DNA from 3 places in the Streptomyces sp. NPDC048484 genome. Region 3 is predicted to be linked to each of the others. Evidence: riboswitches for the same ligand, from Rfam matches in the RefSeq annotation. Region 3 holds a riboswitch; each other region holds the start of a gene.

Region 1 (7,231 bases), on a different contig from region 3:
TCAGTGGCGTGGAGGTGGATACTGCGGCCCGCACCGCGCAGTTCCCTCGTGGCGTCGTCGGGATACTCCTCCCGCGCGAAGTGGACGATCTGCAGCCACTCCTCGATCGCGTCCGCCGCCAGGTCCTGATCGACCTCGAACGTCACCCCGGTCGTGCCCGCCGCGTCGGCCCGGTGGATGACCGTCTCGTGCGCCATCCGCCGCGCCCAGAAACCGGCCGTGTGCTCCCAGGCCCAGGACCAGGCCGGGGTATTGGCTCCGGCTGCGCGGAAGGTCTCCGCGGCCCGCTCCGCGCCCTCCGCGAGCCAGGCGTCGAGCGCGGCGGGGTCGCCGTCCTGCGGCCTCCCGCCCGGCACGTCCTCGACCGGCACGTCCCCGGTCGCCCGCGTCCGCACGATGTGCTCGGACCAGCGATGCGCCCCGCCCACGTGCACGGCGAGTTCCCACAGAGTCCAGTCCGGACAGGTCGGCACGGTCGCGGTGAGGTCCGCCCCGACGAGATGGGACCTCAGCAGCGCGGTCTGGCCGACGACTTCGTCGCAGTAACGGTCATGCCCGAGTAGCGTCATGGGCCGCACCCTAGGCGGCTCGGGCCTCTCCGAGTACGACAATTTCGGCTGCGTCGAAGGTCACCCCGACCTCTTCCCCGGTCTCCGGCGCGTCCCGCAGCGCGCACGCCGCCTCAAGCCGCGGCGCGTTCTCGGGCTGCAGCTGTACGGCGACATGGGTGCCCCGGAAGGTCCGTGCGGCCACCGTGCAGCGCAGCCCCTCCGCGGCCGGTACTAGCCTTACGCCCGCAGGTCTGACGAGCAGCGTGACCTCGCCCTGTCGGGTGTCGCGGGGCACCGGCACCTTGCCCCAGGGGGTGTCCGCGGCCTCTCCCCCGACGGTCGCCCCGGCCACGTTCTCGAAGCCCAGGAAACGGGCCACGAACTCGTCTGCCGGACGCTGCCAGACCTCAAGTGGCGTACCCGACTGGGCGATCCGCCCGTCTCGCATGACGACGACCCGGTCGGCGAGCGCGAAGGCCTCCCCCTGGTCGTGGGTGACCGCGAGCACGGTGGTTCCCAACTCGCCGAAGAGCTCGCGCAACTCGACCACGAGGCGTTCACGCAGGGAGCGGTCCAGCTGGCCGAGCGGTTCGTCGAGCATGAGCAGCCGGGGCCGGGGAGCCAGCGCACGGGCGAGGGCGACCCGCTGCTGTTCGCCGCCGGAAAGGGAAGCGACGCCCCGTCCGTGGGAGTCCGGCAGGCCTACGAGTTCGAGCAGCTCGCGCACTCGTACGGCCTGTTGCTGCTTCGGCTCACCGTGCATACGCAGCCCGAAGGCCACGTTGCCGGCGACGTCGCGCTGCGGGAAGAGCTGGTGGTCCTGGAACATCAGGCCGACGCCCCGCTTGTGCGCGGGCACGCCATCGAGGTCGTGGCCGTCCAGGAACACCCGCCCGTGGTCCAGGTGCTGCAGTCCGGCGACCGCCCTCAGCAGCGTCGACTTGCCGCTTCCGCTGGGCCCGAGGACACACACGATCTCGTGCTCGGCGACCTCAAGCCCGACATCGTCGAGCACGGCCCGCCCGCCGAACCGTACGGTCGCCCCATCGAGCACGAGCATCGCCCCGTCGAACATCGCCCCGTCGAGCTTGGGCATCGTCAGAACTCTCCCGTCCGGTCGCCGCGAAGGTCGGTACGAAGGCGTTCGAGGACCAGCAACGCCACCGCGCACACCACCATCAAGATGGTCGAAAGGGCCATGGCCTGCCCGTAGTTGAGCTCGCCTGCCCGCCCGAGCAGCCGCGCCACGGCGACCGGCAGCGTCGGATTGTCGGGCCGTGCGATGAAGACGGTCGCGCCGAACTCGCCCAGCGACACGGCGAAGGCGAACCCGGCGGCGATCAGCAGCGCCCGCCGCACCATCGGCAGATCGACCTCACGCCACACCCGCCACGGCGAGGCCCCGAGTACCGCCGCCGCCTCGCGCAGTCGCCCGTCCACGGCTCGCAGCACCGGCAGCATGGTCCGTACGACGAAGGGGACGCCCACCAGCGCCTGCGCGAGCGGCACCAGGATCCAGGTGCTCCGCAGGTCCAGCGGCGGTTGGTCGAGCGCGATGAGGAAGCCGAAGCCGACCGTCACGGCGGAGACGCCGAGCGGCAGCATGAGCAGCGCGTCGAATCCCCGTACGAGACGTCCGGCGTCCCGGCGGGTGAGAGCGGCGGCCGCGAGTCCGCCGATCAGCAGCGCGATGGCGGTGGCTGCGAGGGCGTACCGCAGGGAGTTGCCGATGGCGTCGATCGGCGGTACCAGGAAGAGACCGCCTTCGTTGCTGGTCAGCGCCTTGTAGTAGCCGAATCCGGATCCGGGGGCGTCGAATGACCGCTGGACGAGGACGGCCAGCGGCAGGACCAGCAGGACGGCGATGCTGCCGAGGACGGCGGCGAGCAGCGCCCACTGCCCCGCCCCGCGCGGCCGTCGGGAGGTCATGGAGGCGTCGACCAGGCGCAGGGCCGTCTCCCGCCGCCGTACGGTCCGGGCGTGGACGGCGAGGATGCCGCCCACCGCCACGAACTGGACGATCGTCAGCACGGCGGCCGTGGAGAGGTCAAAGATCTCCGAAGTCTGCCGGTAGATCTCGACTTCGAGTGTCGAGAAGGTGGGGCCGCCGAGGATCTGCACGACGCCGAAGGAGGTGAAGGTGAAGAGGAAGACCATGAGTGCGGCGGCGGCCACGGCCGGACCGAGCGCCGGAAGCGTCACCTTGCGCCAGACCGCGAACCGTGAGGCGCCGAGCATCCGCGCGGCCTCCTCCTGACGCGGGTCGAGCTGCGCCCAGAGGCCGCCGACCGTGCGGACGACGACCGCGTAGTTGAAGAAGACGTGCGCGAGCAGGATCGCCCACACGGTCGTGTCCAGGCGTACGCCCCACAGCTCGTCCAGGAGCCCGCCCCGCCCGAGCAGCGCCAGGAAGGCCGTGCCCACGACCACTGTCGGCAGCACGAACGGAACCGTCACGACGGCCCGGAGGATCTGCTTGCCCCTGAACTCGAAGCGTGCGAAGACGTACGCGCCGGGGAGCGCGATCAGCAGAGTGAGCGCGGTCGAAGCGAGCGCCTGCCAGGTCGTGAACCACAGGACGTGCCGGATGTCCGGCTGCGCGAGCACGTCCTGGATCCGCCCGAAGTGCCAGACCCCGCCGGTCTTCAGCCCACGGGCCGTGATCGCGACGACCGGGTAGGCGAAGAAGAGCCCGAAGAACGCGACGGGCACGGCCATGAGCCCAAGCCGCGCCACACTCCTCCTACGCTCCCTACGCGGGCGCGGGCGTCGACGCGGAGGCCGGGGCGGGCGCTTTCGCGGCTCGACCGCGGCCTCGGCCTCGGCCTCGGCCTCGCCGCGGGGCTCTACTTCAGTACGAGCGAGGTCCATGACTTGACCCACTCGTCACGGTTGTCGGCGATCCTGGCGGGGTCCAGGGTCTCGGGGTTCTCGGCCTGCGGGCCGAACTTCACGAACGCCTGGGGCACCTGGGCGGCCTCACGGACCGGATACACGAACATGTTGAGCGGCATGTCCTCCTGGAACTGCTTCGTGATGAGGAAGTCGACGAGCGCCTTGCCGCCCTTCGCGTTCTTCGCGTCGCTCAGCAGGCCCGCGTACTCGACCTGGCGGAAGCAGGTGCCGTCCGCGACGCCGGTCGGCGCGGTCTTCGGCTTCGGGTCGGCGTAGATGACCTCGGCGGGCGGGGACGAGGCGTACGAGACGACGAGCGGCCGGTCGCCCTTGGCCTTCTTGCCGCCGGCGGACCCGGAGAACTCCTCGTTGTAGGCCTGCTCCCAGCCGTCGACGACCTTCACGCCGTTGGCCTTGAGCTTCTTCCAGTAGCCCTCCCAGCCGGCGTCCCCGTACTTGGCGGCGGTGCCGAGCAGGAAGCCGAGGCCGGGCGAGGACGTGGACGCGTTCTCGGTGACGAGGAGGTTCTTGTACTCGGGCTTGATCAGGTCGTCGAAGGACGTCGGCGGGGCGAGCTTGTGCTCGCTGAAGTAGGCCTTGTCGTAGTTGACGCAGATGTCACCGGAGTCGATGGGCGTGACCCGGTGCTTGTCCTGGTCGACCCGGTACTCGGCCTGGATTCGATCGGCGCCCTTGGCCTCGTACGACTGGAACAGCCCGTTGTCGAGCGCGCGCGACAGCAGGGTGTTGTCGACGCCGAAGAAGACGTCGCCCTGCGGATTGCCCTTCGTGAGGATCGCCTTGTTGACGGCCTGCCCGGCGTCGCCGTCCTTGAGGACCCTGACCTTGTACCCGGACTCCTTCTCGAACGCCTTCAGTACTTCCTTGGTGTAGGCGAAGGAGTCATGGCTGACGAGGGTCACGGTCTTGGATCCGGAGCCTCCGTCGCCGGACCCGGACGACCCGCACGCGGAGAGCGTGAAAAGGCCGAGCCCGGTGGCAGCGACCACGGCCGTGACTCTCTGAACGGTGCTTGTGATGCTCGTGGTGCTCTTGTTGCTCGTGGTGTTCTTGTTGCTCGTGGTGCTCACGGAATTCCTCCTGGGTTGACCAGGAAGAGACGCGGCCCTGCCCGGGACCTCGGTCGGGTCCCGGGCAGGGCGCAACAGCTTGAGTAGTGACCGAACTTCCTACCCAGAATGACCTGGGCAAGGTTCAGAGGGTCTGCGGGCTCTCCCGCACTCTCAGCGCTGTGGCGCTCCCCTGTCGGAATATGAAGATGTCGGAACCCGCAATGCGGGTACGCCCGCCAGACTACCGCTCGGTGGCCGCGAGCTGCCCGCACGCCCCGTCGATCTCCTGACCACGGGTGTCCCGGACGGTGACGGGCACACCATGGGCGGCGATCGCCTCGACGAACGCCTTCTCGTCCTCGGGCCGCGAGGCGGTCCACTTGGAGCCGGGCGTCGGGTTCAGCGGAATCAGGTTCACATGCACCGGCTTGCCCTTGAGCATCCGCCCGAGCCGGTCACCGCGCCACGCCTGGTCGTTGATGTCCCGGATGAGCGCGTACTCGATGGAGAGCCGGCGCCCGGACCTGGCCGCGTACTCCCAGCCGGCGTCCAGCACTTCCCGTACCTTCCACCGCGTGTTGACCGGTACGAGGGTGTCGCGCAGCTCGTCGTCAGGCGCGTGCAGGGAGATGGCGAGGCGGCACTTGAAGCCCTCGTCGGTGAACCGGCTGATGGCCGGGACGAGACCGACGGTGGACACGGTGATCCCGCGCTGCGACAGTCCGAGCCCGTCCGGCTCGGGGTCGGTGAGGGCCCGGATGGACTGGACCACCCGCTTGTAGTTGGCGAGCGGCTCGCCCATGCCCATGAAGACGATGTTGCTGAGCCGCGCCGGGCCGCCGGGGATCTCCCCGTCGCGCAGCGCCCGCATGCCGTCGACGATCTGGTGCACGATCTCGCCGGTCGACAGGTTCCGGTCGAGGCCGGCCTGCCCGGTCGCGCAGAACGGACAGTTCATCCCGCAGCCGGCCTGCGAGCTGATGCACATGGTGACCCGGTCCGGGTAGCGCATCAGCACGGACTCGACGAGGGTGCCGTCGAAGAGCCGCCAGAGGGTCTTGCGGGTGGTGTCCTCATCGGTGGACAGATGCCGCACGACCGTCATCAGCTCGGGCAGCAACGCCTCCTGCAGCTTGGCGCGCGACCCGGCCGGGATGTCGGTCCACTCCTCCGGATCGTGTGCGAGCCGCGCGAAGTAGTGCTGCGAGAGCTGCTTGGCACGAAACGGCTTCTCACCGATCGCGGCAACGGCCTCTTTGCGCTCGGCGGGCGTGAGATCGGCAAGGTGCCGCGGCGGCTTCTTGGCTCCGCGGGGGGCAACGAATGTGAGTTCTCCGGGCTTAGGCATGGCTGTACCAGTGTCGCAGATCGATTCGTGTGACCTGGGCCGCGCGCTGTGCGGGGTGGTCGTCAGTGGTCGACCCCACACGCCGCACGCCGCCGCTCTCCTCCGACGGCCCGCAGACGGCCCGGCACTGTGGGCGTTCGCCCTGGCCGGCGTGCTGACAACGGCATCCGGGCGGGGCCGGCGGCCTCGGCCCCGTGGAGCATGATCCGATCACGACCGACGAACCCGCCCGTGTGGCATTGCCATATAGGCCACCTCAGGACCTAGAATCGAACTTGTGTACGAAAAAATGTCTCGCCCGGACCGCCCGGACCGCCCGGATCACCTGCGCCGCGTCCGCGAATGGCCTGATACCGACCTCGGCGTGCTGTGAACCGCGGGCAGCCGCAGTCGCAGGAGACAGGCACCGCTCCCATCGTCGTGCACCGCGCGGCGGGCGGCGGCGGGCGGCGGGTGTCGATTCGCGCCCTGGGCGCAGGCCTGGCGCACAGCGATGCCGATGTGGTCGAGTTCCTGCGCCGCGCGGGTCTGCCGGACGCGGGGGAACTGCTGGACGACCCTCAGTGGGTCGAATGGCAGGGCGGGCGGCCCCATGAATACGACGCGGGCTGACGGGCTGACGGGCTGGCGGGCCGACAGCGCCTCAGCCTGCGCGCAGTACCGCACGCCACACACCGCACAGCACGCCGTACTCGACGCCGCACAGCACGCCGTACTCGACGCCGTACAGCACGCGTTGCACCAAAAGACCCCCAACCTTGATCGGCTGGGGGTCCTCGCTGCCGGCGGAGCAAGCCCGCCGATCAGCCGGATCCGACGAAGAGCACCAGGAGCAGCCACACCACAGGAGCGGTGGGCAGCAGTGAGTCCAGTCGGTCCATGATGCCGCCGTGGCCCGGGAGCAGCGTGCCCATGTCCTTGATTCCCAGGTCGCGCTTGATCATCGACTCGCCGAGGTCGCCGAGCGTGGCGCTGGCCGCGACCGCGAATCCGAGAACCAGCCCCTGCCACCAGGTGCCGTCCTCGATGAGGAACTGCATGCACAGCGCACCCGCCGCCATGGCGAAGGTGACCGCGCCGAGCAGGCCCTCGCGGGTCTTTCCGGGGCTGATGCGCGGGGCGAGCTTGTGCTTGCCGAAGCGCCAGCCGACAGCGTACGCACCTGTGTCGCTGACCACGGCCAGCAGCAGGAACGCGAAGACCCGCCGCGCACCGTCGTCCGCGGTGAGCATCATCGCCACGAACGTGGCGAGGAACGGGATGTAGAAGGCCGCGAAGACCGCCGCGGTGACGTCCTTGAGGTAGCCCTCGGGTGGCTCCGTCATCCGCCAGACCAGGACCGCGAGCGCGGTGAGCGCCATCGC
Region 2 (7,231 bases), on a different contig from region 3:
GGTGTCGCCCAGCCGCGCGGGTTGGCGACGAAGACCTGGACGGCCTCGGCGGCCAGGTCGCGCGCGTACGAGAGGCCTACGGAGGCGAGGCCTCCGGCGACGGGGACATGGCCGCCGACGGGGTTGCGGGACTGGTCAGTGCTCACCCTCCCAGGGTGTCACGCGGTCCCGGCCGCCCTGTCGGCGGATGTCTCGGCGGACGTCCTCGGAACGCCTCGCTCAGCCGACCTCGATGGTGATCGTCGACCCCTTGGGCGCCGTCTCGCCGCCTTCCGTCGACTGGCTCTTGACCTCGTCGCCGCCGAAGATGTCGAGCAGATCGCGGTCCTCCTTGACCTCGAAGCCGGCCTCTTCCAGTTCCTGCTTCGCGTCGTCGACACTGTCGCCCACGACGTCCGGGACCTCGACCAACGGCGGGCCCTTGGACACCGTCAGCTTGACGGTGCCGCCCTGGGCCACCTGCCGGTCGGGGTCGGGCGACTGCTCGGCCACCTGACCGGCGTCGTAGTCGGAGGTGACCCGCTCGGAGGCGACCTCGACCGTCAGGCCCGCGTCCTCCAGTTCCTCCTTGGCGTCGGCCAGGTCGTCGCCGAGCACGTCGGGCACGTCCACCGGGCTGCCCTTGCTGACGACGAGGGCGATCGCCGCGCCGCCGCGGCGCTCGGTGCCCGCCCCCGGCTCGGTGCTGATCACCTGGCCCACGACGACGTCGTCGCTGAAGGCCTTGGTGACCATGCCGGCCACGAGCCCCTCCTTCTCCAGCCGTTCCTTCGCCTTGCCGAGCACGAAGCCCTTGAGGTCCGGCACACGCACGACGTTCGGGCCCTTGGAAACCGTCAGCGTCACGGAGCCGTTGTCGCGGATCCGGGTGGCCGGCTTGGGATCGCTGCTGATGACCTTGCCGCGCTTGACGGTGTCGCTGTACTCGGTTTTGACGGCTTTCACGTCGAGGCCGGCGTCCTGGAGGCGCTGCTGGGCCTTCGCCTCGGTCTGGTTGAGCACCGCCGGGACCTCGGTGAACTGCCCGGAGTTGATGTACCAGATCCCCGCGCCGACCCCGAGGGCCAGCAGGACCGCGGCGATGATCGCGAGCAGGCCCCGGCGCGGGGACAGGCTGCGGCGGCGCCGCGGGGGCTCGGGCGGCGGGGACGGCAGGAAGCTCGTGTGGTGCAGTTCCGCGTCGTCGTTCACCGGGAGCGGCCGCGGCACCGACAGCGAGCGCGGGATCACACTCGTACGGTTGTCGGCGCCCGGACGGTCCGTGGAGAGGGCCCCCGGGGGTACGGCGTCCAGCTGGTCGTCGCTCAGGGCGCTGCGCGCGTCCAGGGTCTGCGCGAGCAGCGCCACCGCGTCGTACGGGCGGACCTCGGGGTTGCGCGCGGTGGCCGTCGTGACCAGCTCGTCGAGCTCGTGGGCCAGGCCGGGCACGGCCGCCGACGGCGGGGGCACGTCCTCGTGGAGGTGCTTGTAGAGCACCGCTGCGGGCGAGTCCCCCAGGTGCGGCCGGTCGCCGGTGAGCATCTCGAAGAGGAGGATGCCGCAGGCGTACACGTCCACCCGGGGGTCGGCCGTGCCGTTCTCTATCTGCTCCGGTGCGAGATACGACACAGTGCCCAGTACGGCACCCGTCGTGTGGGTGACCGTGTCCACGGCCCGTACGAGACCGAAGTCCGCCACCTTCACCCGGCCGTCGTCCCCTATCAGGACGTTCTCCGGCTTCATGTCACGGTGTACGAATCCGGCGCGGTGCGCGGCGCCGAGCGCGGCGAGGACCGGCTCCAGGATGTCCAGCGCCGCCCGCGGCTGGAGCGCCCCGCGCTCGCGCAGCACGTCGCGAAGGGTGCATCCGGCCACGTACTCCATCGCCAGATAGACGTAGCCGCCGTCGGCGCCCTGGTCGAAGACCTGCACCACGTTCGGATGGGCGAGCCTCGCCACCGACTTGGCCTCGCGGATGAAGCGGTCGACGAACGAGACGTCGGCGGCCAGGGCCGGATGCATCACCTTGAGCGCGAGCACCCGGTCCAGGCGGGTGTCCACGGCCCGGTAGACCGTGGCCATCCCGCCGACCGCGATGCGCGCGTCGACGCGATACCGACCGTCGAGCACATGCCCGACCAACGGGTCCTGAAGGGTCGTATCCACGCAGGTGAGTGTACGAGCCGTCACTGACGGCGCGGCCCGCCCGGGCGGTTCCGGGGCGGTACTGAAGCCGAGCTGTGACGGACCTCGCACGCTGACCAGGGCGGCACGGCATATGGATTCGGACAGATGTTCAAGCCGAAGCTCAGAAAGCGGGTCGTTCCGGATCCAAGCGCGCGATTCCGTCCGCCGGCGACGAGGCTTCGGCGAAGTGGCGGCGCGGAATGCGGCCCGCCCGGTACGCCAGCCGTCCGGCCTCGACCGCGTGCCGCATGGCCTCGGCCATGAGGGCCGGCTCCTGCGCCCGGGTCACGGCCGAGGCGAGCATCACACCGGCGCAGCCCAGCTCCATGGCGAGCGCGGCGTCCGACGCCGTACCGGCTCCCGCGTCCAGGATCACCGGCACGCGCGCGTGCTCCACGATCAGCTGGAAGTTGTGCGGATTGCGGATCCCGAGCCCCGAGCCGATGGGCGACCCCAGCGGCATGACCGCGGCGCAGCCCACGTCCTCCAGCTTCCGCGCGAGGACCGGGTCGTCGTTCGTGTAGGGGAGGACCGTGAAGCCGTCGTCGACGAGGGTCTCGGCGGCGTCGAGCAGTTCGATCGGATCGGGCAGCAGCGTGCGCTCGTCGGCGATGACCTCCAGTTTGACCAGGTCCGTGCTGAGCGCCTCGCGCGCGAGGCGGGCCGTCAGCACGGCCTCCCCCGCGGTGAAACAGCCCGCGGTGTTGGGCAAAACGCGGATCCCGAGCCGGTCGAGCACGGAGAGGACCGAGCCGTGGGCTCCGGGACTCACGCGCCGCATCGCGACCGTCGTCAGTTCCGTGCCGGACGCGACGAGTGAGCGCTCCAGGACGTCGAGGCTGGGGGCACCGCCGGTGCCCATGATCAGACGGGACGCGAAGGACGTACCGCCGAGGACGAAGGGGTCGTCGGCCATGGGTCAGCCTCCTTGGACGGCGGTGAGTACCTCGACGCGGTCTCCCTCGCGCAGGAGGGTTCCCGGCCACTGCGCGCGCGGAACGACGGTCTCGTTCAGCGCGGCGGCGACACCGGAGGGGGCCGCGCAGAGAGCGGTGACGAGGGTGTCGAGGGCGGTGTCGGCGGCGAGTTGCCGCCGCTCCCCGTTGACGAGGACGGTCACGCTCATACGGGCTGCTCCATGAGTGCGGCGGCGTCGAACCGCCCGGGGGCGAACGGGCGGGCCTCGTCCGGGAGTTCGCCGGTGACCAGGGCGTGCGCCAGGGCGTCGCCGGTGACCGGGGTGAGCAGCACACCGTTGCGGTGGTGGCCGGTCGCCAGCAACAGCCCGGGGAGCCCGCTCGGGCCGAGCAGGGGCGCGTTGTCGGGGGAGCAGGGACGCAGTCCGGCCCGGGTCTCGGTGAGCGGCAGCTCGGTGATGCCGGGGACGAGTTCGTGGGCGTCCCGCAGCAGTTCGTACACGCCGCCCGCCGTCACCGTGGTGTCCCAGCCCAGCTCCTCGCTGGTCGCGCCGACGACGAGTTCGCCGCTCTCACGCGGCACCAGGTAGACGTGGCTGCCGCGGACGACGGCACGCACCGTCCGGCTCAGGAAGGGCGCGCTCCGGCTCAGCAGGGCCGGGCTCCGCTCCGGCATGGTCAGCCGCAGCACCTGCCCCTTCACGGGACGCACCGGCGGCAGTACGTCCTCGGGCACGCCCGCGAGGCGTCCGCTGAGGCTGCCCGCGGCGAGGACCACCTGCCCCGCGGACAGCTCGGTGCCGTCCGTCGTGGTGACTCCGGCGGCCCGGCCCCCTGTGACGGTGAGCCGCTCGGCCCATCTGCGGTGGAAGACCACTCCGGCCCGCTCACAGGCCGTGACCAGGGCCGCGGCGAGCCGTCGGGGGTCGATCTGGTGGTCGCCGTCCACCCGCAGCCCGCCCCGCACTCCCGGCGCGAGCATCGGCTCCAGGCGCCGGCACTCACGGCCGCTCAGCCACTCCGACTCCAGGCCCGACCGGCGCTGCAGGGCGTGCAGTTCCCGCAGATGGGCGCGGTCGTCGGCGTCGAGCGCCACGGTCAGCGTGCCGCACTGCCGGTAGCCGAGGTCCACGCCGGTCGCCTCGGTCAGCTCGGCGACGAAGTCCGGATAGCGCCGCGCCGAGGCCAGGTTGAGGCCGAGCAGGGTCCCCTCGCCGTAGTGCAGCTCGGTGACGGCGGCCAGCATCCCGGCCGCGACCTGCGCGGCGCCGCCGCCCGGTTCGGGGTCGACGAGCGCGGTCGTGAACCCGCGCTGCGCGGCGCGCCAGGCGGTGACCAGACCGATGATCCCGCCCCCGACGACCAGGACGTCGGAGACCAGGACGTCGGGTGAAGATGCTTGTGATGTACGCGACATGGGCGTCCAGCCCCTCCCTTCGCCGGCATGACCCGGATCAGGTTCGTACGGTCGGAGGCCGCCCCAGCCTCCCTCTCAGCCCGGTGCGTCCGGACTCCCGCGAGTGCTCTGCGCCGACCACCCTAGCTCTTCGCCTCGCACCGCAGTAAGGGAGCCGCGCGGCGTGCCCCGCTCGCCCGACGGACCCGTACGCGCCCCTGACCGACGATTCCACCCCTGTCTATGGTGACCGGGTGAGCGAGCTGACGCAGGTACGGAGTCCGACGGTGCGACCGGGTGTCGTGATCGTCGGTGCGGGCATGGCCGGGGTTCAGACGGCCGTGGCCCTGCGGGAACAGAGTTTCACCGGAAGCGTGACCTTGATCGGCGCGGAGCCCCACCAGCCGTACGACCGTCCGCCGCTGTCCAAGGCCGTGCTGCTCGGCAAGGCCGAGGGCTCCGCCTTCGACGTCGACTTCGAGAGCCTCGACGTCGAGCTGCGCCTGGGGCTCGAAGTGACCGGCGTGCGCCCGGCCCGGCGCGAACTCGACACGGCCCACGGCCCCGTCCCGTACGACGTCCTGGTCGTCGCCACGGGAGCGGAACCGATCCGGCTGCCCGGCGCCGAGGGCGTACCCGGCGTCCATCTGCTGCGCACCCTCGACGACGCCGAGCGGCTGCGCCCCGTGCTCGCCCGGCAGCACGACATCGTGGTGGTGGGCGCGGGCTGGATCGGCGCGGAGTTCGCCACGGCGGCGCGTGAGGCGGGGTGCGCGGTGACCGTCGTCGAGGCCGCCGACCGGCCGCTCGTCGGCGTGCTGCCGGCCGAGGTGGCCGCTCCCATGGCCGCCTGGTACGAGGACAGCGGGGCGTCGCTGCGCACCCACGCGCGCGTGGAACGCGTCGAGCCCGGCGCGGTGGTGCTGGACGACGGGTCGCGGCTGCCCGCGGACGCCGTCGTCGTCGGAATCGGGGCGCGGCCCGCCACGGCCTGGCTGGCCGGCTCGGGGATCGAACTGGGCGCCCACCGGGAGGTCGTCGCGGACGACCACCTGCGCACCTCCGTCCCCGACGTGTACGCGGTCGGCGACTGCGCGTCGTTCCCGTCGGGCCGCTACGGCGAGCGCCTGCTGGTCCACCACTGGGACAACGCGCTCCAGGGCCCGCGCACCGTCGCGGCGAACATCGTCGGCGAGACGCCCGCCCCGTACGACCCGGTGCCCTACTTCTGGTCCGAGCAGTTCGGCCGCTTCGTCCAGTACGCGGGGCATCACGGATCCGCGGACACCCTGACCTGGCGCGGCGATCCGACCACCCCCTCCTGGTCGGTGTGCTGGCTCCGGGACAGCCGCCTGGTCGCGGTCCTGGCGGTGGGCAGGCCCCGGGACCTGGCGCAGGGGCGACGGCTGATCGAGTCGGGCACCCGAATGGACCCGGCCCTGCTGGCGGACCCGGCACGGCCGCTGAAGGGGGCCGTGGCCTGACCACACCGCCCCGGTCGACCGGCCGGGGCACCGGGTGTGAGTCCGGGCCCGGGTACCGGGTGTCAGTCCGAGATGGCAGGCTTGTGTCCGTGACCGAGATTGACGCAAAGATCGATGCTCTCGTCCCCGCCTGGCTCACCCTCCCCGACATCGCCGAACAGTTCGGCGTCGAGGTGACGCGCGTCCGGCAGCTGGTCAGGGAAGGCCAGCTCATCGCCGTACGCCGTGGTGAGAACCGCGCGCTGCACGTCCCCGCCGCCTTTGTCGACGCGGACGAACAGAAGGTCGTCAAGGGCCTGACCGGCACCTTGACGCTCCTGCGGGACGACGGCTTCTCCGACGAAGAGATGCTCGAGTGGCTCTTCACCCCCGACGAGAGCCTGCCCGGTACCCCCGCGCAGGCTCTGAGTGAGAATCGCGGCACGGAGGTGAAGCGCCGCGCCCAGGCGCTCGCCGTCTGACCTGACCACGCCGCACGGCGTACGGGCCGCGTGCCCCGCAGGCCCGCGGCCCGTACGCCACCGACACGCCACGGGGGGCCCACGCATGCCCGTATCCACCGCACGCGCCCAGCTCGCCGACGCCAGGGTCTACCTCTGTACGGACGCTCGCAGGCGCCAGGGCGACCTCGCCGGCTTCCTGGACGCCGTCCTCGCGGGCGGCGTGGACATAGTGCAGCTGCGGGACAAGGGCATGGAGGCGGCCGAGGAACTGGAACACCTCGCCGTCCTCGCGGAGGCCTGCCGCCGGCACGGCAAACTGCTCGCCGTGAACGACCGGGCCGACGTCGCCCACGCCGTCGGGGCCGACGTCCTGCACCTCGGTCAGGGAGACCTGCCCGTCCCCGCCGCCCGGGCGATCCTCGGCGACGAGGTCCTGATCGGCCGCTCCACCCACGCCGGGCCCGAGGCCTCGGCCGCCGCCGCCCAGGACGGCGTGGACTACTTCTGCACGGGGCCCTGCTGGCCGACCCCCACCAAGCCGGGGCGCCACGCGCCGGGCCTCGACCTGGTCCGCCACACGGCCGCGCTGGCCACGGACCGTCCCTGGTTCGCCATCGGCGGCATCGACCTCGGCAACCTCGACGAGGTGCTCGAAGCGGGCGCGCGTCGCGTCGTCGTCGTACGGTCCATCACCGAGGCCGGTGATCCGGGAGCGGCCGCGGCGGAGTTCGCGAAGCGCCTGAGGGCGGTGTGAGCCGGAGGCCGCGGACGGCCCGAGTCGGAGGTCCGGCAGCGCTCCGGCAGTAAGCTGTCAGGGGTTCGGCA
Region 3 (7,231 bases):
ACGAGGCTCTGGACCGCATCCTGGCGGAGGAACAGAGCGCGGGGTGAATGACTCGGGCCGAAGTGGCAGCGGGCCGGAGTGACATAACGCCTCTCGTTGTACGCCGTCCCGTGCGGGCGTGACTGCCTGTCGGGGCCCGGTGATCAACCAGCCTCCCGGGCGGCCCGGGTTCAGTGCTTGCGGCGACGGCCGCTTCCGCCGCGCAGCGGTGCCTTTGCACCGGGCTGGATCTGCGGCTGCTGCGGCTGCTGTGGTTGCGGCTGACGAGCCGGGGTGGCGTCGCCCGGGCGGTCCGCCGAGACGACCAGGGCCGCCAGAGCCGTCGTGACCGGCACCGAGGCGACCAGTCCGATCGAGCCGACGAGCGTGCGCACGATCTCCTCCGCCACCAGTTCGCTGTTGGCCACCGTCCCCACGCTGCTCTGCGCGATGGAGAAGAGCAGCAGCAGAGGGAGCGCCGCGCCGGCGTAGGCGAGGACGAGCGTGTTGACGACGGACGCGATGTGGTCGCGGCCGATGCGGATGCCCGCGCGGTACAGCCCTCGCCGGCCCATCGTCGGATTGGCTTCGTGGAGCTCCCAGACCGCTGAGGTCTGCGTCACCGTGACGTCGTCGAGCACTCCGAGCGAACCGATGATGACACCCGCGAGCAGCAGGCCGCTCATGTCGATGGAAGGGTAGAGCCCGTGGATCAGGCCGGTGTTGTCGTCGGTGTTTCCGGTCAGCGCGGCCCAGTCGATGAACAGTGAGCCGAGCAGCCCGATCAGTAGCAGGGACAGCAGTGTGCCCAGCACCGCGACCGAGGTCCGGGCCGAGAGGCCGTGGCACATGTAGAGCGCGATCAGCATGATGGCACTGGCTCCGACCACCGCCACGACCAGCGGGTTCGAACCCTGCAGGATCGCGGGCAGGATGAAGAACGTCAGGATCAGGAAGCTGACGGCCAGCGCGATCAGTGCCATGACACCGCGCATCCGGCCCACCACGACCACGGCGAGGGCGAAGATACCGGCGAGCAGCGCCATCGGGAGCTTGCGGTTCACGTCGGTGACCGAGTACTGCAGCTCCTTGGGGGCATCGGGTGCGTACGCCACGATCACCTCCTGGCCCTGCTCCAACTGCCGTGAGGAGTCCGGCTGGACGATCTCAGTGAAGGTACGGCCCTTGTCCTTGCCGGTGTCGACCCGGACTGTCGCCTTCTTGCAGGTGCCTGAGGCCTGTTGCTGTGCGGACGAGCCCTCGGCCGTGGAGGTGTCACCGGTCGGAGCCTCACCCGAGGCGTTCACGGACTTGCAGTCGACCTTGTCGACCTTGGTCACGGTGGCCTGCTGGGTCTGCCGGTCGAAGCCGACACCCGTGCGCTCGTGCCCGGGGGCCCCACCGGGCCAGAGCACCGCGAGACCGACGACGACCGCTGCGGCGAAGGGGATCAGTACCGCGGCGATGATTTTGCGCAGGTGCATGGAGACGGGGGCCGCGGGGCCATGACTGTGCGAGTGACCGTGCCCACCGCCGACTGGTCCCTCGCCGCCACCGCCACCGCCACTGCCACCGCCGCCGGGCCGGTCACCCCCACCGCCCCCTCCGGGGTTATGGGATCCCTGTCCAGGTCCGTCCTCGTGACCGTGGCCGTCGTGGCCCTGTCCGTGGCCCTGTCCGTGGCCCTGGCCACGGGGCGGTTCGGACGGCGGAAGTGAGGGCTGCTGCGTCGTGGTCACCGACCGATCATCGCAAGAACGAGAGGGGCCCACTGTTCACCGCGCCCATTGTGAGGCTAGCGTGGAGGCACCTTTGCACACGCGGGAGCTCGGAGCACCGGGCTGAGAGGGCGCTGAACTCCGTATACGCGATGTTTCACGTGGAACATCGCCGGACGGAAAACGCTGCGTCGACCGCCGAACCTGTTACCGGGTAATGCCGGCGTAGGGAGTAGGTCTCATGACCAACAAGGACGCACGCACGCCTGCCTCCAGCCAGACGAACGGGGCGCTCGCCCCGGCCGACGGCACTGAGGTCTCCGCTTCCCCCGAGAGCGGTGGGGCAGCTGCCTCGCCCGAGAACGACGAGGGCGGGAAGTCCATCGGCTGGCACAAGGCGTATGTCGCGGGCTCGCACCCCGGCCTGCGGGTGCCGGTCCGTCAGGTGCATCTCACCAACGGCCAGTCGGTCACCCTGTACGACACCTCCGGGCCGTACACCGATCCGGCCGTCGATACCGAAGTACGCAGGGGCCTGGCACCCCTGCGCGAAAACTGGATCATCACCCGTGGCGACACCGAGGAGTACCCGGGCCGACCCATGCGCCCCGAGGACGACGGGATCAAGCACACCTCACCGCGCGGTGGGCTGCGCAATCTCGACGCGGTCTTCCCGGGGCGCCCGCGACTGCCCCGCAGGAGCCGTGATGGGCGGGCGGTGACACAACTCGCTTACGCGAGGCGGGGCGAGGTCACGTCGGAGATGGAGTACGTGGCCATCAGGGAGAACGTTTCCCCCGAGGTCGTCCGCGAGGAGATCGCGGCAGGACGGGCCGTTCTGCCGGTCAACGTCAACCACCCGGAGATCGAGCCGATGATCATCGGTAAGCGTTTCCTGGTGAAGGTCAACGCCAACATCGGCAACTCCGCGGTCACCTCCTCCATCGAGGAGGAGGTCGAGAAGATGACCTGGGCGACGCGCTGGGGTGCCGACACGGTCATGGATCTGTCGACCGGTCGCAACATCCACACCACGCGGGAATGGGTGCTGCGCAACTCTCCCGTGCCCATCGGAACGGTCCCCCTCTACCAGGCGCTGGAGAAGGTCGAGGGGCGCGCCGAGGAGCTCACCTGGGAGATCTACAAGGACACAGTCGTCGAGCAGGCCGAGCAGGGCGTGGACTACATGACCGTCCACGCGGGCGTGCGCCTGCCCTACGTACCGTTGACCGCGAACCGCAAGACCGGCATCGTCTCGCGCGGTGGCTCGATCATGGCGGCGTGGTGCCTGGCCCACCACAAGGAGTCGTTCCTGTACGAGCACTTCGAAGAGCTCTGCGAGATCCTCGCCGGCTACGACGTCACGTACTCGCTCGGCGACGGCCTGCGGCCAGGGTCGATCGCGGACGCCAACGACGCGGCGCAGTTCGCGGAGTTGCGCACCCTCGGGGAACTCAACAAGGTCGCGAAGCGTTTCAACGTACAGACCATGATCGAGGGCCCGGGACATGTCCCGATGCACAAGATCAAGGAGAACATCGACCTTCAGCAGGAGATCTGCGATGAAGCTCCGTTCTATACGCTCGGCCCGCTGACGACGGACATCGCGCCGGCGTACGACCACATCACCTCCGGCATCGGTGCCGCGATGATCGCCTGGTGGGGCACGGCCATGCTCTGCTATGTCACGCCCAAGGAACACTTGGGCCTGCCCAACCGTGACGACGTCAAGACGGGCGTCATCACCTACAAGATCGCGGCCCATGCGGCGGACCTCGCCAAGGGACATCCGGGCGCACAGGAGTGGGACGACGCGTTGTCGGACGCCCGCTTCGAGTTCCGCTGGGAGGACCAGTTCAACCTGGCCCTGGATCCGGACACGGCCCGGGAGTTCCACGACGAGACGCTCCCGGCCGAGCCGGCCAAGACGGCGCACTTCTGCTCCATGTGCGGGCCGAAGTTCTGCTCGATGAAGATCAGTCACAGCATCAATGAGCAGTTCGGCGGTACGGCGGCCGCGGGGGCCTCGCCCGAGGAGGTGGCCGACGGGATGCTCCAGAAGTCGAAGGAGTTCGCCGCGTCGGGCAACCGGGTCTATCTGCCACTGGCCGACTGAACCGGTGGGCCCGCCGACTTCGCCCGGTTCAACCGGGCGAAGTCGGCGGGCCGCTGGTGCCGCGGTACCAGCGGCCGGTCTCCGGTCGGGAGGGCAAGAAAAGATCGACGACGGATTCCCGTCGTCGATCAGTCTTGGCAGGCAGGCAGGCTCTTACTCGGGAGCGTGCTCCGGTCCCCCGAAGTCCGGGCTGCTGAAGTCCGGGCTCGAGAAGCTGGGGCGGGGGCCCGCTGCCGGTCCGCCGTCGGGGCTGCTGAACCCGGGGCGGTTGTAGCCGAGCTGCGGCATGCGGCTGGTCGGTGCCGACGGCTTCGTACGGCCCAGGGCCGCAGTACCCGGATCCGCTAGGGCCTCCCTGAGGAACGGCATGATGCCGTGCTCCAGGAGGGCGTCGTGCCAGGCTTGCCTGGCACGGTCGACCTCCTCGCTGCGTTCCCCGTGCACGCCGGCCTGGAGCGAGCTGGCGCCGTTGCGCAGGGCGGCGAGGAGCAGGCCGACCGCGGCAACCAGGATCGAGGCCGCCGTGATGGCGCCGAAGACCCATCCGGTGGTGAGGAGGGTCTGGGTGATGACCGGCTGCGGGTCGAGCATCTTCAAGATGTAGCCGGCGAGCAGGAATATCGCTGCGGCCGTACCGGCGAGGACGGGGGCGAGCACGGCGACGACCGCGGCGGCTCCCGCCCCGGTGGTCTCGGCGACCTCCCCCATGGTGGCGGCGAGCCCCACCGCGCTCGTGCCCGGATCCGTGGAGTTGGATCCTTCGCGGACGGGAGGGGTGGACGGCGCCGGCTGGCGCAGTTCCTCGCGGACCTTCACGTAGTGCTGGTACTCCGTCGCCGCTGCCACCGTGATCAGTGCGGTGGCGTTGAGCGCCATCGTGCGCAGCTGTTCGGGGTTGAGCCGCTGACCGACAGCGGCGAGTTCTGGACGGTGTGGTGCGGAGCGCAGCGCCTCGTCGAGGATCCGCTCGTACTCTTGGCGGTCCTCGCTCAGCAGGTGCTGCGGAACGCTGTTCATGTGCATCCCCCGATGCTCCGTAGGGCTTGGGGCTCGGCATGCTGACGAGCCGTCGGGCAGAAACGGAGGGGAGCCTGCTACGGATAAGCCGATGGTAGAGCGGTGACGGCACAGGGTGACAGGGGGTTTCCAGAATTTGCCCCCGGATCGCACGTGTCCTTCATCGAAGGACGTGTGCCCCGTGAACGCTCAGCTATCCAAGGGAAGCTGCTGGACCAGTAGCTTCCCGGCCATGGTCACGCCACCGTCCATCGCGATCGCGAGCTTGTCGGCGTACACATGAGGTTCTTCGATCAGAGCAGCGGACGGGTCCCCGCCGTCCTCCGAGCCCATATCGCCCCGGAGGTACGGAATGGGGCTGTGACCATGGACGATGCGCGAACCGCCGTACGTCTCCAGCAGGGAGCGTACCGCCTGTGCGCCGCCGTCGTCGCGGAACGCGAAGCGCTTGGTGAACTTGCGGAAGAGGTCCCAGCACTCGTCCGCGTCATTGCGGGTGAGGGTTTCCCGGATGGTGTCGTTGACCGCTTCGATGGAGTCGCCGTAGTCGAGATAGGCGGTCGTGTCGGAGTGCACGAGGAGATGACCGTCCGCCAGTTCCATCGCGTCCAGACGGGCCATCCACTGCAGATGGTGGTCCTGGAGACGCTCCATGTCGGTCTTCTGGCCGCCGTTGAGCAGCCAGGCGGCCTGGAAGGTCGCGGTCCCCGCGCCGGAGTTGACGGGGGTGTCCCCGAACCGCCTGGCGCCGAGCAGCAGCAGCTCGTGGTTGCCCATCAGTGCCTTGCAGTAGCCACCGACCGCGGCGGCCTCCGCGGACAGCCGCATCACGAGGTCGATGACGCCGATGCCGTCGGGCCCGCGGTCCGTGAAGTCGCCGAGGAACCACAGCCGCGAGGTCCCGGCCACCCAGCGGCCCTCGGCGTCGATGAGACCCTTCTCGCGCAGCGCGGCGACGAGCTCGTCGATGTACCCGTGCACGTCACCGACGACGTACAGCGGCCCCGGCCCCTCGTCGGTCTGCACAACCTGCCCGGCCTCGGGGTCGACCGACACCTGGACCTGAAGCGTGTCACCGCGGTTGATGACCGGCAGATCGCGCTCCGTCGGCGTGTAGCCCGCCGGCTCCTCGGCCGGGACGACGCCCTCGCTGTGAGGGGGCTGTCCCGCGTAGGGGCCGGGCTGGACGTACGGCTCGGGAGGACCGGTGTACGGGTCGGCGGTCTGGTCGTACGGGTCGGCGGAACGGTCGTACGGCCCGGCTGGTTGCGGGTGAGGTCCGGGCGGCTGCGCGTACGGACCGGCATCGTGGACGTACGCCGGCACGCGGAAGTCGCGCACCGTCGGCGTCCGCATCTCGGGTCCCTGACCGGCCCCCTGAGTCATCGACCCCTCCACCACCATCGCGCCGCATCTGCACCGCGTCGGACTGCCTGGTCGCAGCGGCCCGCGGTGTCGTCCGCCCATCATAGGAATGCGGATCGCGCCATGTGATGACCCAGGGGTGGTGAATCGGAGCAGAACCCCAGTTCACCGTGGTTTTCTACCGAATTGGTAGGGCCTTTCCGCGTTGGAGGTCACCCTTTCTCCGGAGACCTCGGCGGGCTGACGGTCGTCCGTGGCGGCCGGCGCTGGGAGGAGGTGCGCACGATCAGCTCCGTCGGTATCACCTGCTCGACCGGTTGGTCCGATTCGACGCCCTCGATGGCGTCGATGAGGAGCTGGACCACGGCGGTGCCGATTCGTCTCGGTTTGAGCGAGAGTGTCGTTACGGGGGGTTCGGTGCTGGCGTAGACGGTGGACTCGCTGCAGCACACGAGGAGCAGGTCGTCCGGTACGCGCAGCCCGTAGCGCCGGGCTGCCGCGAGGAGGTCGGTGCCGTTCGGGTCGAACAGCCCGTAGACGGCGTCGGGCCGGTCGGGTCGGGCGAGCAGCCGGTCGGCCGCCACCGCCCCCGCGCACGGATCGTGCGCGGGATAGGCCTCGTACACAGGGTCCTGGCCCACGCGCTCGCACCAGCGGAGGTACGCGGTCGTCGAGAGGTGGGTGTACGTGTCTGTGGTCGTACCCGTCAGCAGGCCGATCCTCCGGGCCCCGGCGTCGGCCAGGTGGTCGAGGATGCCCATGACCGCGGCCTCGTGGTCGTTGTCCACCCAGGCAGTCACCGGCAGTGAGCCGGCCGGGCGGCCGTCCGAGACCACCGGTAACCCCTGGCGGACGAGTTCGCTGACGACCGGGTCATGGTCGGAGGGGTCGATGACGACCGTCCCGTCCAGGGCCACGTTCGACCACACGTCGTGGCGCGAGGTCGCGGGGAGGATGACCAGGGCGTATCCCCGGGCGAGCGCTGCCGAGGTGGCGGCCCTGGCCATCTCCGCGAAGTACGCGAACTCCGTGAAGG

The links. Region 3 has a riboswitch for thiamine pyrophosphate ahead of thiC (phosphomethylpyrimidine synthase ThiC). Riboswitches for the same ligand answer to the same signal wherever they lie in the genome.
Region 1: linked by a shared signal. The riboswitch ahead of AB0D14_RS10715 (thiamine ABC transporter substrate-binding protein) and the one ahead of thiC (phosphomethylpyrimidine synthase ThiC) in region 3 are both predicted to bind thiamine pyrophosphate.
Region 2: linked by a shared signal. The riboswitch ahead of thiO (glycine oxidase ThiO) and the one ahead of thiC (phosphomethylpyrimidine synthase ThiC) in region 3 are both predicted to bind thiamine pyrophosphate.

Annotation. Positions count from the first base shown of each region.
Region 1 is NZ_JBEZJY010000008.1:148,876-156,106, reverse strand. Features, by position in the region: gene AB0D14_RS10730 (maleylpyruvate isomerase family mycothiol-dependent enzyme) at 1-569, opposite strand, end outside; gene AB0D14_RS10725 (ABC transporter ATP-binding protein) at 580-1,626, opposite strand; gene AB0D14_RS10720 (iron ABC transporter permease) at 1,650-3,269, opposite strand; gene AB0D14_RS10715 (thiamine ABC transporter substrate-binding protein) at 3,398-4,486, opposite strand; TPP riboswitch at 4,616-4,721, opposite strand; gene rlmN (23S rRNA (adenine(2503)-C(2))-methyltransferase RlmN) at 4,761-5,867, opposite strand; gene AB0D14_RS10705 (hypothetical protein) at 6,237-6,479, shown strand; gene AB0D14_RS10700 (phosphatidate cytidylyltransferase) at 6,671-7,231, opposite strand, start outside.
Region 2 is NZ_JBEZJY010000002.1:281,499-288,729, reverse strand. Features, by position in the region: gene AB0D14_RS03100 (deoxyribonuclease IV) at 1-146, opposite strand, end outside; gene pknB (Stk1 family PASTA domain-containing Ser/Thr kinase) at 220-2,145, opposite strand; gene AB0D14_RS03090 (thiazole synthase) at 2,288-3,082, opposite strand; gene thiS (sulfur carrier protein ThiS) at 3,086-3,292, opposite strand; gene thiO (glycine oxidase ThiO) at 3,289-4,500, opposite strand; TPP riboswitch at 4,498-4,611, opposite strand; gene AB0D14_RS03075 (FAD-dependent oxidoreductase) at 4,800-5,963, shown strand; gene AB0D14_RS03070 (Rv2175c family DNA-binding protein) at 6,053-6,424, shown strand; gene thiE (thiamine phosphate synthase) at 6,510-7,160, shown strand.
Region 3 is NZ_JBEZJY010000010.1:55,427-62,657, forward strand. Features, by position in the region: gene AB0D14_RS12415 (SsgA family sporulation/cell division regulator) at 1-47, shown strand, start outside; gene AB0D14_RS12420 (YibE/F family protein) at 171-1,463, opposite strand; gene AB0D14_RS12425 (hypothetical protein) at 1,485-1,697, shown strand; TPP riboswitch at 1,790-1,946, shown strand; gene thiC (phosphomethylpyrimidine synthase ThiC) at 1,939-3,813, shown strand; gene AB0D14_RS12435 (hypothetical protein) at 3,967-4,836, opposite strand; gene AB0D14_RS12440 (metallophosphoesterase) at 5,020-6,216, opposite strand; gene AB0D14_RS12445 (LacI family DNA-binding transcriptional regulator) at 6,408-7,231, opposite strand, start outside.